One region of the Streptomyces sp. CA-111067 genome, then DNA from elsewhere that is predicted to be linked to it. Evidence: riboswitches for the same ligand, from Rfam matches in the RefSeq annotation. Region 1 holds a riboswitch; the other holds the start of a gene.
The links. A riboswitch is a leader RNA that binds a small molecule or an ion and turns the genes downstream of it on or off. The one in region 1 is predicted to bind glycine.

Region 1 (7,260 bases):
TCGTTGCCGGACATCCCCCAACCTTCGGCCGGGGGTGCCCCCAGCCGGTGGGGGCTGGTCTCGCAGTTCCCCGAGCCCCTTAAAAAACCCCCGTTGGCCGGGGCCCGGGCTACAGCGCTGGGTACAGCGGGTGCTTGGCCGCCAGGGCCGTCACCCTCGGGCGGAGGGCAGCGGGGTCGTACGTCGGCTGCAAGGCGGACGCGATGATCTCCGCGACCTCGCGGAAATCGTCCGCGGTGAAGCCGCGGGTGGCGAGCGCCGGGGTGCCGATGCGGAGGCCGGACGTCACCATCGGGGGGCGGGGGTCGTTGGGGATCGCGTTGCGGTTGACGGTGACGCCGATGTCGTGGAGGCGGTCCTCGGCCTGCCGGCCGTCGAGCTCGGAGTCGCGCAGGTCCACCAGCACCAGGTGCACGTCCGTGCCGCCGGACAGCACCGAGACGCCGACCTCGGTGAGGTCGGGCCGGGTCAGCCGGTCCGCCAGGATCCGCGCGCCTTCCAGCGTACGGACCTGCCGGTCCTTGAACTCCTCGGTCGCCGCCGCCTTGAACGCGACCGCCTTCGCCGCGATCACATGCTCCAGCGGGCCGCCCTGCTGCCCGGGGAACACCGCCGAGTTGATCTTCTTGGCCAGCTCCGCCTTCGAGAGGATCACCCCGCCGCGCGGCCCGCCGAGCGTCTTGTGCGTCGTGGTGGTGACCACGTCCGCGTACGGCACCGGCGACGGGTGCAGCCCGGTCGCGACCAGGCCCGCGAAGTGCGCCATGTCCACCATCAGGTACGCGCCGGCCTCGTCGGCGATCCGCCGGAACTCCGCGAAGTCCAGCTGCCGCGAGTACGCCGACCAGCCCGCGACGATCAGCTGCGGCCGGTGCTCTGCGGCCAGCCGCTCCACCTCGGCCATGTCCACCAGGCCGGACTTCTCGTCCACGTGGTACGCGGCGACGTTGTACAGCTTGCCGGAGAAGTTGATCTTCATACCGTGGGTCAGATGCCCGCCGTGCGCCAGGTCCAGGCCCAGGATCGTGTCGCCCGGCTTGAGCAGCGCGAACATCGCCGCCGCGTTCGCCTGCGCGCCGGAGTGCGGCTGGACGTTGGCGGCCTCGGCGCCGAACAGCGCCTTGACCCGGTCGATGGCGAGCTGCTCGACCACGTCCACGAACTCGCAGCCGCCGTAGTAGCGGCGGCCCGGGTAGCCCTCGGCGTACTTGTTGGTGAGCACCGAGCCCTGGGCCTCCAGGACCGCCACCGGGGCGAAGTTCTCCGAGGCGATCATCTCGAGGGTGGACTGCTGGCGGTGCAGTTCGGCGTCCACCGCGGCGGCGACGTCCGGATCGAACTCGTGCAGGGACTGGTTCAGCAACGACATGGGGTCTTCCTGGTGAGGGAGGGCGCGCGGCCGGGCAGAGGGCAGAGGGCAGTGGAGAGGGGAGAGAGGAGAGGGGACGTCAGCCGGCGATGAAGGCGTCGTACTCGTCGGCGGACAGCAGCTCGGCCGCGTCGTCGGACACCTTCACCTTGAACAGCCAGCCGCCCGCGAACGGCGCGGTGTTGACCAGCGACGGGTCGTCCACCACGTCCTGGTTGGCCTCGGTCACCTCGCCCGACACCGGCGAGTACAGGTCGCTGACCGACTTCGTCGACTCCAGCTCGCCGCAGGTCTCGCCGGCGGCCACCGTCGCGCCCACCTCGGGAAGCTGGACGAAGACCACGTCACCGAGCGCGTCGGCGGCGTGCGAGGTGATCCCCACGGTGGCGACCCCGGCCTCTGCGGCCGACAGCCACTCGTGCTCCTTGCTGTAGCGCAGGTCCTGCGGATTGATGCTCATGACGGAATCCTCCCGGATGTGTGGGTGCGCTCGCACGCGGGACCGCGGACGAGCTGAAGCCTAGAGAAGCAAAAGCCCAGCGTGCGCGGCCACCCGGGCCGCCCCGCCGGGGAGCGCTCAGCGCTGTCGCCGGTAGAACGGCAGCGCCACCACCCGGTGCGGCTCCCGCGCGCCCCTGATGTCCACCGCGACCCCGGCCGCGTCCGGCTCCGCGTACTCCGCGTCCACGTACGCCATCGCGATCGGCGCGCCCAGCGTGGGGGAGGGCGCGCCCGAGGTCACCTCGCCGATCACCGCGCCGCCCTCGCCCGTCACCGGGTAGCCCGCCCGCGGCACCCGGCGGCCCTCGGCGACCAGGCCGACCAGCTTGCGCGGCGGCTGCGCCGCGGCCTTCTCGGCCGCCGCGGCCAGCGCGTCCCGGCCCACGAAGTCACCGGGCTTGTCGAACTTCACCACTCGGCCCAGGCCCGCGTCGAACGGCGTGACGGCGGCCGTCAGCTCGTGCCCGTACAGCGGCATGCCCGCCTCAAGGCGCAGGGTGTCACGGCAGGACAGCCCGCACGGCACCAGGCCGGCCTCCCGGCCCGCCTCGGTGAGCGCCTGCCACAGCCGCTCGGCGTCGGCCGGCGCGACGAACAGCTCGAAGCCGTCCTCGCCGGTGTATCCGGTACGGGCCAGCAGCGCGTCCACGCCCGCGACGGTGGCCGGCAGCCCGGCGTAGTACTTCAGGCCGTCGAGGTCGGCGTCGGTGAGGGACGTGACGATGCCGGGGGAGGCCGGGCCCTGCACGGCGAGCAGGGCGTACGCGTCCCGGTCGTCACGCACGGCCGCGCCGGTGAAGCCGGCCGCCCGCGCGGTGATCTCGTCCAGCACCCTCTGCGCGTTGGAGGCGTTGGCGACGACCATGAACTCCTGCTCGGCCAGCCGGTAGACGATCAGGTCGTCCAGGATGCCGCCGTCGGCCGCGCAGATCATCGTGTAACGGGCCCGGCCGACGGCCAGCGCCGACAGATGGCCGACGAGCGCGTAGTCCAGCGCCTGCCCGGCCTGCGGCCCCGTCACGGCGATCTCACCCATGTGCGAGAGGTCGAAGAGGCCGGCCCGGGTGCGTACCGCCTGGTGCTCCTCGCGCTCGCTCGCGTAGCGCAGCGGCATGTCCCAGCCGGCGAAGTCGGTCATGGTGGCGCCCAGGCCCCGGTGCAGCGCGTCGAGTGCGGTACGGCGGGAAACAGGCGCGGCGGACTGCTCGGCGTGCGGTAGCGGCGGACGGTCACTCATCGGAAAATCTCCCAGGGATGGACGGCAGCGGGACATCGGGCCGGGTCGGGGTGACCCCGGCCTCCCCATCTGTCATCGGAACCTGAGAGGTTCACCGTGACCCCCGAGGGTCGCCGGTTTGCACCTTGGGTGGGGCGGGCCCTGGCCGGGTCCGCCCGCTTTTCAGATCTGCCTCGCCCGCGCGGTATCTGTGCCTGAGAGATTCAAGGGAGGACTTGCTCCTTCGGCGCCCGGCCCCGTCAGGGCCGGAACTCTCCCGCGCGGCCTCCAACGGCCGTTATGCAAGTTGTCCGGCCATCATCGCACGCGCGTGGCCGATACGTGCCCGGCCCGGCCCGCAGCCGCTAGGGTTTCCCGGCAGGACAGCCGCACAGGGGCACAAGGACGGACAAGGGTGGAAATGGAGAATCCGGCACCGTTCATATGGCCGGCCAACGAGCTGGAGGAGGTGCTGACGGCGAGCCTCGGCAACCCCTCGGCCGGGCCCCGGCTGCTGGAAGTGCTCGGCCGCTCCCGGGTGTGGGTGCCGCTGCCGAACGGCGGCGCGCCGGACGCCCGCAACCTCGATCTGCCCACCGTCGAGCTCGACGGCGCCCGCTACGTGCCGGTGTTCAGCTCCGAGCAGCAGTTCCGGCAGGCGGCCGACGGCATGCCCTGCACGATCGCGCCGGTGCACGAGTTCGCCCGCGGCCTGCCGCCCACCGTCGGGATGGCGGTCAACCCCGGCGGCGCCGTCGGAGTGCCGCTGCCGCCCGCCGCCGTCGCCGAGCTGTGCCGCCCCGACCGCGGCGCGCACCGCGAGCGCGGGCTGCCGCCGCCGCCCGGCGGCCGGGTGCGGCTGTGGGAGCCCGCGCCCGACGAGGAACCGGTGGACTTCCTGGCCGGCGCCGCCGCCGAGTTCGCCGTCACCCCGGTCGTCCTCAGCGCCCGCCGGGCGCTCGCCGTCGTGGAGGACGACCCGCCCGCGCTGTTCGTCGGGGTGGAGCTGGACCGCTGGCAGGAAGAGGACAGGGCCGCCGCGATGGACGCGATCGGCCGGGCGCTGGGCACCGTGCCGCTGACCTGGGCGGTGCACCTGATCCTGCTCGACGTGGCGCAGGATCCGGTCGGCGACTGGATGCTGGACGTGGTCCAGCCGTTCTACGCGCGCGGCTGACCGCCGCCGGACTGGCCGGAACCGCGACGCCGAGAGGACCGGTCGGCGTTCCGCCCGGGCGGCTCGACCTGGTTTGATGGCGAGCGGCGCACGGCGTGCGCCGGAGACCGAACGAGGGGAAGGGACGGTCCCAGTGATCGCGGGCGCGCAAGGCGGTGCGGCCCCGGCCGGCCAGGTGGAGCAGATGCTGCTCCAGGTGGCACCCGGCCGGTTCGACGCATACGAGAACCTGCTCGCCTCCCTCGCCGAGGGCCAGGTGTGGATGCTGCTCTGGCAGGGCGCCGCCGGTTCGGCCGACGCCCAGTACGGCAGCATGGAGATCGGCGGCCAAGGCTACGCGCCCTGCTTCACCTCGCCGCGCGAGATGGCCGCGAGCGGCTGGAGCAGGGAGCACGAGGTGGTCTCCGGGCGGGACATCGCGCTGACGCTGTTCCCCGACCGCTGCGGCCTGTGGCTCAACCCGCACGCGCCCGGCGGCGGGGTCGGCGTCCCGTGGGCCGACCTGCGCAGGATCGCCGGCGGCCTCGACCTGCTGCCCGCCGGCCCGTTGCAGATCGGCGAACCGTCACTCCAGATCCCGCAGTTCTACGCGCTCCTCGCGCAGGCCGCGCACCGCACCACGGCGGTACGGGCGCTGCGGCGCGCCTGGGTGCAGCCGGCGCTCGGCGAGCCGTATCTCGCGATCGGCGTGGAGGTCTACGAGGCCACGGCGCAGGCCGTAGAAGCGGTGCGGCTGATGATGCAGCAGGCCGTCGGCGGGGTGCCGGAGGGGCTGGCCGTCTCGACGGTGGCGATGGCGGACGGGTACGACCCGGTGGCGCTGTGGCTGCGGGCGAACGGGCAGCCGTTCTTCGACCGTGACGCGTACGGGGGCGGCGCGGCGTGGGGACAGGCGTCGCGCTCGTACTGACGGGGGTACGAGCCCGCTGACGGGCGTACGGGCCCGGCCCCGTACCGGCCGCCGCGCGTGCCGGTCTACTTCTTGTGCTGCTTCCCCGGCCCGTCCAGCGCCGCGTCCAGCAGGCCGAGCGGCGGGGCGCCCAGTTCGAGGAGCGCGGTGTGGAAGCGGCGGGTGGAGAAGTCCGCGCCCCAGCGGCGGCGCGCCTTCTCCCGCAGCCGCATGATCTCCAGCTTGCCCCAGGTGTAACGGCCGTAGCCGGCGTCGAACGTGCCGCGGCGGGCCTCGGAGGCGGCGGCGGTCCTGCTCAGGTGGGCGTCGCGGACGAACAGCGAGGTGGCCTCCTCCAGGTCCATCGCCCCGGTGTGCAGGCCGATCGCGCAGGTCAGCCGGGTGACCCGGACCAGCGCCTCCAGGGCGACGCCGATCGCGAACCGCGGGTCGGCGGCGCGGAAGCCCTCTTCGAGGCAGACCTCCTCCACGTGGTGCGCCCAGCCCTCGCAGAAGGCCAGGCTGTGCAGCATCCGGCGGACCGGGCCCTTGACCCGTTGCAGCGCCCTGCCGTGCGCGAAGTGGCCGGGCGCCACCTCGTGCACGGTGATCGCGGGCAGGCTGGTGCGGCTGAAGACCGTCAGCCACTCCTCGCGCTCCTCGGCCGGCCACTCCGGCTCCGGCGGGGTGACGTGGTACCAGGACGGCGCGCTGTCCTCGCCGGGCGCCGCCCACGTCATCATGGCCATCGCCCAGCGGCGGGACGGCGGGGCCGGGCCGACCAGGCACTCGCCGTCCAGGTACGGGGCGAGGCCGTGCTCGTCGGCGAAGGCGATGACCTCGGCGGTCAGCCGCTCCGCCGCCGGGATCACCTCGTCGGCGGACGGGTGGTCGGCGAGGAGTTCCGGGATCAGCTCGTCCACCGTGCGGCTGGGGTCGAGGGCGTGGCAGGAGTCGGTGAGGAGTGCGGTGAGGCGGGCGCGTTCGGCCTCCGCGGTGGCGGCCAGGGCGGTGAGGTCGACCTTCAGGCCCTCGGCGCTGCCCATCAGGGCGGCCAGCGCGGGGCCGCCGAGCCGCGGGTCGGGGTCGCCGGTGCGGGCGGCGCTCTCCAGGTGCTGGATGAGGCGGGCGTGCGCGGCCAGCGCGGCGGCCTCCACCGGGCCGCGGTCCGCGTCGAGGTCGAAGGCGAGGCCGTGGGCGGCGCCGAGCAGGGCGCTCGCGACGGGGGCGGCGACCTGGTCGAGGGAGGCGAGCGCGCCGGCGACCGCGTCGGGCCACTGGGCGAGATGCTCCCGGCGGGCCGCGGCGCGCTCCCGGCGGGAGGCGTACTCGCGGTCGTAGCAGGCGAGTTCGAGGTTGGACAGGTGCTGGTAGGGGTCGCGGCGGTGCAGTTCGAGGTCGCCGAACTGGACGCGGAGCGACTTCTCGAAGACGCGCAGGTGGGCCTCGTCGTGCTTGTGGGTCAGCCGGCCGGTGTCCCGCCGGGCGCGGTCGAGCGCGCCGAGCGCGGCGCGCACGCCGTCCGGCGAGAGGTCCTGCACCCGCCCGTCGTACTCGTGCCGCCCGGCCATCTCCCGCACCACAGGCATCATCAGGTCGCACACCGCGCGCAGCCGCTCATTCACCCCCCGACCGTACCCGCCCGCCTCCGGCGCGGTAGCGCCCTTTCCCCGTGCGCCCCGGGTGACGCGACTGTCCACCGCCCCGGCGGCCTGGTTCCCGCCGCCCCCGGACCCCCGGCCGGTGGGGGCTGGTGGCGCAGTTCCCCGCGCCCCTGGTGATGCCGGGGGCGCCCGCGGGCTCCGGCCCGGTGGGGTGGTTGCGGTCGCCGCCGGGCCCCCGGCCGGTGGTGGCTGGTCGCGCAGTTCCCCGCGCCCCTGGTGATGCCGGGGGCGCCCGCGGGCTCCGGTCCGGTGGGGTGGTTGCGGTCGCCGTCGGGCCCCCGGCCGGTGGTGGCTGGTGGCGCAGTTCCCCGCGCCCCTGCGGGCGCGTCCTCGCCAGGGGCGCGGGGAACTGCGCGACGAGCCACGGCGGTGGCGCGCCGGGCCGCCGGGGCGAGGGGGCTGGTGCTGTTGTTGCCGGGCCACCGGCCGGTGGCGGGCCTCGGG
Region 2 (7,260 bases), 1.5 Mb from region 1:
CGTCGCCGTCGGCGCCGGTCCTCACCACCACGACCTTCATGCCGGCCATCACCGCGCTGGCGGCGTTGGTGCCGTGCGCGGAGGACGGGATCAGGCAGACCGTGCGGCCGGTGTCGCCGTTGCTCCGGTGGTAGGCGCGCACCGCGAGCAGCCCGGCCAGTTCGCCCTGCGAGCCGGCGTTGGGCTGCAGGCTGACCTTGTCGTAGCCGGTGATCTCGGCGAGCTGGTCCTCCAGGCCGCGGATCAGCGTCAGATAGCCCTCGGCCTGCTCCACCGGCACGAAGGGGTGCAGCGCGCCGAACTCCGGCCAGGTCACCGGCTCCATCTCGGTGGTCGCGTTGAGCTTCATGGTGCACGAGCCCAGCGGGATCATGCCGCGGTCCAGCGCGTAGTCGCGGTCGGCGAGCCGCCGCAGGTAGCGCAGCATCGCCGTCTCGCTGCGGTGCTGGTGGAACACCGGGTGGGTCAGGTACTCGTCGGTGCGCAGCAGGGCGGCGGGCAGCGCGTCCTCGGTGCCGGCGTCCAGCGCGTCGAGGTCGGCGCCGCCGTCCGCGCCGAAGGCGGCCAGTACCGCCGCGACCGCGGCACGGTCGGTGGTCTCGTCGCAGGAGACGCCGACCAGGTCGGTGTCGGTGAGCCGCAGGTTGACGCCGGCCTCGCGGGCGGCGGCCACCACCTCGGCGGCCCGGCCCGGCACCCGGGCGGTCAGCGTGTCGAAGTAGTCCTCGTGCACGATCCGCACACCGGCGGCCCGCAGCCCGGCGGCCAGCACCGCGGCGTAGCGGTGGGTGCGGCGGGCGATCTGCGCGAGGCCGTCGGGGCCGTGGTAGACGGCGTACATCCCGGCCATCACGGCGAGCAGCACCTGCGCGGTGCAGATGTTGCTGGTGGCCTTCTCCCGGCGGATGTGCTGCTCGCGGGTCTGCAGCGCCAGCCGGTACGCCTTGTCGCCGTCGGCGTCCACCGACACCCCGACCAGCCGTCCGGGCAGGTTGCGGGCGTAGGACTCACGGACCGCCATGTAGCCGGCGTGCGGGCCGCCGAAGCCCATCGGCACGCCGAACCGCTGGGTGGTGCCGACCGCGATGTCGGCGCCGAGCTCGCCCGGCGAGGTCAGCAGGGTCAGCGCCAGCAGGTCGGCGGCCACCGTGACGACCGCGCCGAGCTCGTGCGCCCGCTCGACGACCGGCCGCAGGTCGCGCACCGCGCCCGAGGCACCCGGGTACTGCAGCAGGACGCCGAAGATCCCGCGCTCGGCGGCCTCGGCCGGGATGCCGTCGCTCAGGTCGGCGACGACGACCTCGACGCCGGTGGGTTCTGCCCTGGTCCTGATCACCGCGGTGGTCTGCGGGAAGGTGTCGGCGTCGACCAGGAAGACCCCGCCCTTGACCTTCCCGACCCGGCGGGACAGCGCCATCGCCTCGGCGGCGGCGGTGCTCTCGTCGAGCAGCGAGGCGCCGGAGGTGGGCAGCCCGGTGAGGTCGGCGACCACGGTCTGGAAGTTCAGCAGCGCCTCGAGCCGGCCTTGCGAGATCTCCGGCTGGTAGGGCGTGTAGGCGGTGTACCAGGCCGGGTTCTCCATGACGTTGCGCAGGATCACCGGCGGGGTGAAGGTGCCGTAGTAGCCGAGGCCGATCATCGGGGCCAGCACCTGGTTGCGGTCGGCCAGCGCGCGCAGTTCGGCCAGCGCCTCCGCCTCGGTCCGCGCGGCGGGCAGGGCGAGCGCCTGCTCGCTCCTGATCGCGCCGGGCACCGCGGCGTCGGTGAGCTCGTCCAGCGAGCCGTAGCCGATCTGGGCGAGCATCTTGGCCTGCGCCCCGGAGTCGGGGCCGATGTGGCGGCGGTCGAACGGGACGCCCGCTTCGAGGGCGGCGAGCGGGGCCCGGCGGGAATTGCGGCGGTCGTTCATCGGCGGCGGCCTCCTGGTCAGTGACGACCTTCGGGGGTGCCGCGGCGCGGGCACCCGTACGGCCTCCCCCTCTGTCATCGGAACCTGAGAGCTTCACCGCCCCGGCCGGGGCGGCTTTCACCGTCGGTGAGGACACGTACCGGAAGGCGTTTCCGGAGCGGGTCCTGCTTTCCAGAGTGACCTGCCCATGCGGTACGGATGCCTGAGAGATTCCGGGGAGGAGTTGCTCCTTCGGCGTCTCCTGGGGCGGCGTCCTCGCGCGCTCCCTGAGACTCTCCCGCATGGGGTATACAGCCGGGATCAAGCCTACCAGCGCGTCGAACGAACGGGCCGGACCGGCCGGTCGGCGCGCTGAGCGGGCCGGTTCGAGTCGACACCGGGGCGGTTGTGCCTTTGGCTGGTACTCGACAGCCGTCGTCGTTTGGTTGGAGGGACCGTGCAGACGGACATCGATCCGCGCAGCCTGATCGGCCGCCGCGCCTTCGACCGGGACGGCGCGAAGATCGGTACGGTGGACGAGGTGTATCTCGACGACGCCACCGGCGCGCCGGAGTGGGCCGCGGTACGCACCGGCCTGTTCACCCGGGACGCGTTCGTGCCGCTGGAGCCGAGCCGGCTGGTCCAGGACGAGCTGCGGGTGCCGTTCAAGAAGGCGCTGATCAGGGACGCGCCGGACTTCGGCGTCGGCCGCCATCTGTCGCCCGAGCAGGAGCTGCAGCTCTACCACCACTACGGGATGGAAGTGCCGTCCGACGGTGTGGCGCCGCCGGCGCCCGCGCCCGACCGGGACTTCGGCGAGCTGGCCGGCGGCGAGCCGCCGTCCGGGCCGCCCTCGGGATCACCGTCAGGGCCGCCTTCCGGTTCCCCGTCGGGGTCGGCCTCCGGATCGGCCAACGGCGCCGACAAGAGCTGAACCGGCACGCTCCGCCCCGGCAGAGGCCCCTCGGGCACCAGTGGCAGCGGTTCGCTGTGCGACAGCCCAGGGTCGTCCACCGGGAAGGTGCGCACCCGGCCGGGCAGCAGGTCGGAGGGCACCTCGAAGCGGACCGTGACCCGCCCGACGCCGCTGCCCTGCACCCAGCCGGCCCCGTACTCGGCGTGCTCGACGTCCTGGCCGGGCAGCCAGCGGCGGCCGGCCCGCTCGGTCACCGGCGGCGGGGCCGAGGGCAGTTCGGGCGGCGCGGGCTCGCCGTCCGCCCGCTTCTCGTTCTGCGCCTGCGCGAACAGGTCCTCCTGGGTGAAGTCCGCCAGTCCCGCCACGCCCACCCCGAGCAGCCGTACGCCGCCGGTGGTGTCGACGGACTCGGCGAGCCTGCGGGCGGTCTCCCGTACGACGCCGAGGTCGTCGGTGGGCGCGCGCAGCGTCTCGGAGCGGGTCAGGGTGGAGAAGTCGTACCGGCGGACCTTGACCACCACCGTGCGCCCCGAGCGGCCCGCGCCCTGCAACCGCTGCACGCAGCGGTCGGCCAGCCGGTCGATCTCGTACCGCACATGGGCGCGGTCGGTGAGGTCACTGTCGTAGGTGTCCTCCACCGAGATGGACTTCACGTCCCGGTCGGCGACCACCGGCCGGTTGTCGAGGCCGGCGGCCATCGTGTAGAGCGAGGCGCCGTGTGCCTTGCCCAGCAGCCGTACCAGCTCCGATTCGCCGGTCCTGGCGATCTCGCCCACGGTGAAGATGCCGGCCCTGCGCAGGTGCTCGGCGGTGGCCGGGCCGACGCCCCACAGCGTGCGTACCGGCATCGGGTCGAGCAGTGCCTGCTCGGTGCCTGGCTCGACCACCACCAGGCCGTCCGGCTTGGCCTGCTCGGAGGCGATCTTGGCGAGCAGCTTGGAGCCGGCCAGGCCCACGGAGGCGGTCAGCCCGGTGGCCGACAGGATCCGGGCGCGCAGCTCGACGGCGACGGTCCGCGGGTCGGCGCCGACGGTACCGGTGGCACCGGCGGTACCGGCCTCCAGGTCGAGGAACGCCTCGTCCAGGCTGAGCGGTTCTATCAGCGGGGAGACCTCGGCCAGCAGCGCCATCACCGTCTCGCTGATCCGCCGGTAGAGGCCGAAGCGCGGGATGAGGTAGGCGGCGTTGGGCACCAGCCTGCGGGCGTGTGCGGTGGCCATCGCGGAGTGGACGCCGTGCACGCGTGCCTCATAGGACGCGGTCGCCACGACGCCGCGGGGCCCGAGGCCGCCGACCACCACCGGCTTGCCCCGCAGGCTCGGCTTGGAGGCCTGCTCGACCGCGGCGAAGAACGCGTCCATGTCCAGGTGCAGGATCGTCGGCGCACTTCTCACGATTACCGATAGTGCCGCACAGCACCGACATAAGCCGTACATCTGTACGGCACGGCGGCCGGTTCATGACCGTAGGGCCGGGTTCACGCCCTGCGGCAGGTCCCCCGTAACCGATTCCGGCGATTCCCGGATCCGGGCCGGTCAGACCGCCCGATTGCGCCGGGCGGCCAGTTCGTCGGAGGGATTGTGGCCGACCAGGGTCTCCCCGGTGTCCACCCGCTCTCCGTGCAGCTGGGACAGCGAGCTCTCCACGTCCCGCCAGACGACCCCCACGGCGATCCCGAAGACCCCCTGGCCGCCCTGGAGCAGGTCCACCACCTCGTGCGGCGAGGTGCACTCGTACACCGTGGCGCCGTCGCTCATCAGGGTGACCCGGGCCAGCTCGGACGGGGCCACCGACCGCAGGTGGTGCACCGCCGTCCGGATGTTCTGCAGCGACACCCCGGTGTCGAGCAGCCGCTTGACTATCTTCAGCACCACCACGTCACGGAAGCTGTACAGCCGCTGGCCGCCCGAGCCCTGTGCGGAGCGGACCGAGGGTTCGACCAGGCCGGTGCGGGCCCAGTAGTCGAGCTGCCGGTAGGTGATGCCGGTGGCGGCACACGCGGTGGGACCGCGGTAGCCGACCTGCTCGGGCACCACATCGCCGGCCGGGGCGCCGGAGGCACAGGTCAGAGCCCCCCGGGGCGGAAATGCGTCGCCGGTCGCCAGACCGTCGCCGGTGCTTCTCACGCCGCCCTCCGTCCCTTCGCGTCCCGGGGCGGCGCGCACGGCACGTGCCATCGGGACTTTCCGCTCCGACGTTAGGCAGTCACCAGGGGTGCGTCAACGATCGCCACACTCGCCACGCCGAGTGATATTCACCCCAAGAGTGGTTTGACCCGGCCGATGGCCGGGAACGGCTCACTGGTTGCTGGTGCCGAAGTCCTCGGGCGAGATCTGGTCGAGGAACTCGCGGAACTTCTCCACCTCGTCCTCCTGCTCGTCCGGGATGGCGATCCCCGCGTCGTCGAGCACCCCGTCACTGCCGTAGATCGGCGTGCCGGTGCGCAGGGCGAGCGCTATGGCGTCGGACGGGCGGGCACTGACCTCGACACCGCTGGCGAAGACCAGCTCGGCGTAGAAGACGCCTTCCCGCAGATCGGTGATGCGGACCTCGGTGAGGGACTGCCCGACCGCTTCCAGGACGTCCTTGAAGAGGTCATGGGTCAGCGGTCGCGCAGGCGTCATGCCCTGCTGCGCGAATGCGATGGCCGTCGCCTCGCCCGGCCCGATCCAGATGGGCAGGTACCGGTCGCCTCCCACTTCACGCAGGAGCACGATCGGTTGGTTGGAGGGCATTTCGACCCGGACACCCACAACGTCGAGCTCGTTCACACAGCAACCCTAGGACGTGCCCGGCGGGTTTGGGTAGTCGGGCATCCCGAAGCGCGGACTCCCGGCACCGACCGGACGGCGGAATATGCCGCTCAGCGCAGCCGCAGCCGAAGTGCCGACTGGACCATGGCCGCGTGCAGCCGTACGGAGAGTTCGGCCAGTTCTCTGGCGGTGGCCTCGGCATGGAGCCGGGTCTGCGGGTTGCGGTGCCGGCGCAGCGGCGCCACCACGGTCTCCACCAGGCCCGCCTCCCGGTCGGCTGCGGCCTTCACGGCCCGCAGATGGCGCGGTTCGAGGCCGAAGCGCGCCAGGTCGGCCAGCAGCCGGCCGATGGCGACCGTCTCGGCGTCGAAGCCGCCGTCCCGGCCGGCCGCGACCAGGCCGTAGGACTCCCACTGCTCCAGCTGGGCGCTGTCGGCCCCCGTGGCGGCCATCAGCTCGTCCCGGCCGATCCGCAGCTCCGCGGGCGTCTCCGGCTCGACTGCGGCCCCCTGGGAGCCCTCCGGGCTCTCCGCGGCGGACGGCAGCGACACCCGTTCGCCGTTCTCCAGACCGTCCAGGTGCTCCCTGATCACCCGCAGCGGCAGATAGTGGTCCCGCTGCACGCGCAGCACGTAGGCCAGCCGCTCCACGTCCCGGGCGTTGAACTTCCGGTAGCCCGACGGGGTGCGCTGCGGTTCGACCAAGCCCTCCGCCTCCAGGAAGCGGATCTTGGAGATGGTCACCTCGGGGAACTCGTCCCGCAGCTGCCCCAGTACCGCGCCGATGCTCAGCAGGGCGGTGTCCTCGGTGGCGGTGCCGTCTCCGGCACCGCCCTGCGTTCTCGGCATGAACACCTTTCCGGGGGAGGGTCAGATACCCCGCTGACTCGCGTAGAAGACCAGCCGGTACTTGCCGATCTGCACCTCGTCGCCGTTGGACAGCGGCACGGCGTCGATCCGCTCCCGGTTGACGTACGTGCCGTTCAGGCTGCCCACGTCGGAGACCGTGAAGCGGCCGTCCTGGCCGCGGCGGAACTCCACATGACGGCGGGAGACGGTGACATCGTCCAGGAAGATGTCACTTTGCGGGTGGCGCCCCGCCGTGGTCAGGTCGCCGTCGAGCAGGAACCTGCTGCCGGAGTTCGGACCGCGGCGCACGATCAGCAGCGCCGAGCCCATCGGCAGCGCGTCCACCGCGGACTGCGCCTCGGGCGACAGCGACGGCGTCGGGGTCTGCCCCGTGGCCTCCGCCTCGTACGCCTCGATACCGGAGATCGAGATCGTGGACGTGGTCTCCGAGGCACTCTGCGACGGACCGCCCGCGGCCCGCAACGGCGCGCCGCAGTTGGAGCAGAAGCGACTGGCCTCCGCATTGGTGTGCCCGCACCTGCTGCATACCGGCAAACCGAACCCTCCACCCGGGGTCGAGGCTGATGGTTCCTGGGAACCTATGCGCGCGGACGACGCAGGGTCAACAGGCGCCACGCCGGGCGCGCCGGAGAACTCCGGCCCCGACTGCTGCCCGTCGTTCCTGAACAGCGGGCGGTCACCGGGCTGTCCCTCCTCGGACAGGCTCCGCGGTGCACGATGCCGCGCCGTCGCCGGATCACCCGACTGCCGCGCGCTCTTGCCGAACAACTTCCCAAACAACTTCACGGGCGATTCCCCTTGAAAGAAGCAGACCCGCCCGTGGGGCAGGACGAA

Region 2: another riboswitch for glycine. It lies ahead of gcvP (aminomethyl-transferring glycine dehydrogenase); the one in region 1 lies ahead of gcvT (glycine cleavage system aminomethyltransferase GcvT).

What each region holds. Positions count from the first base shown of each region.
Region 1 covers NZ_CP192103.1:6,831,802-6,839,061, forward strand. Annotated here, with positions in the region: gene glyA (serine hydroxymethyltransferase) at 110-1,369, opposite strand; gene gcvH (glycine cleavage system protein GcvH) at 1,449-1,829, opposite strand; gene gcvT (glycine cleavage system aminomethyltransferase GcvT) at 1,947-3,107, opposite strand; glycine riboswitch at 3,167-3,279, opposite strand; glycine riboswitch at 3,280-3,376, opposite strand; gene ACQPW6_RS30270 (enhanced serine sensitivity protein SseB) at 3,508-4,263, shown strand; gene ACQPW6_RS30275 (enhanced serine sensitivity protein SseB C-terminal domain-containing protein) at 4,397-5,173, shown strand; gene ACQPW6_RS30280 (DUF885 family protein) at 5,239-6,777, opposite strand.
Region 2 covers NZ_CP192103.1:8,367,497-8,374,756, reverse strand. Annotated here, with positions in the region: gene gcvP (aminomethyl-transferring glycine dehydrogenase) at 1-1,909, opposite strand, end outside; glycine riboswitch at 1,971-2,075, opposite strand; glycine riboswitch at 2,090-2,199, opposite strand; gene ACQPW6_RS36950 (PRC-barrel domain-containing protein) at 2,346-2,822, shown strand; partial or broken gene ACQPW6_RS36945 (DNA polymerase IV) at 2,849-4,198, opposite strand; gene ACQPW6_RS36940 (MerR family transcriptional regulator) at 4,340-4,930, opposite strand; gene ACQPW6_RS36935 (bifunctional nuclease family protein) at 5,102-5,575, opposite strand; gene ftsR (transcriptional regulator FtsR) at 5,668-6,405, opposite strand; gene ACQPW6_RS36925 (FHA domain-containing protein) at 6,427-6,960, opposite strand.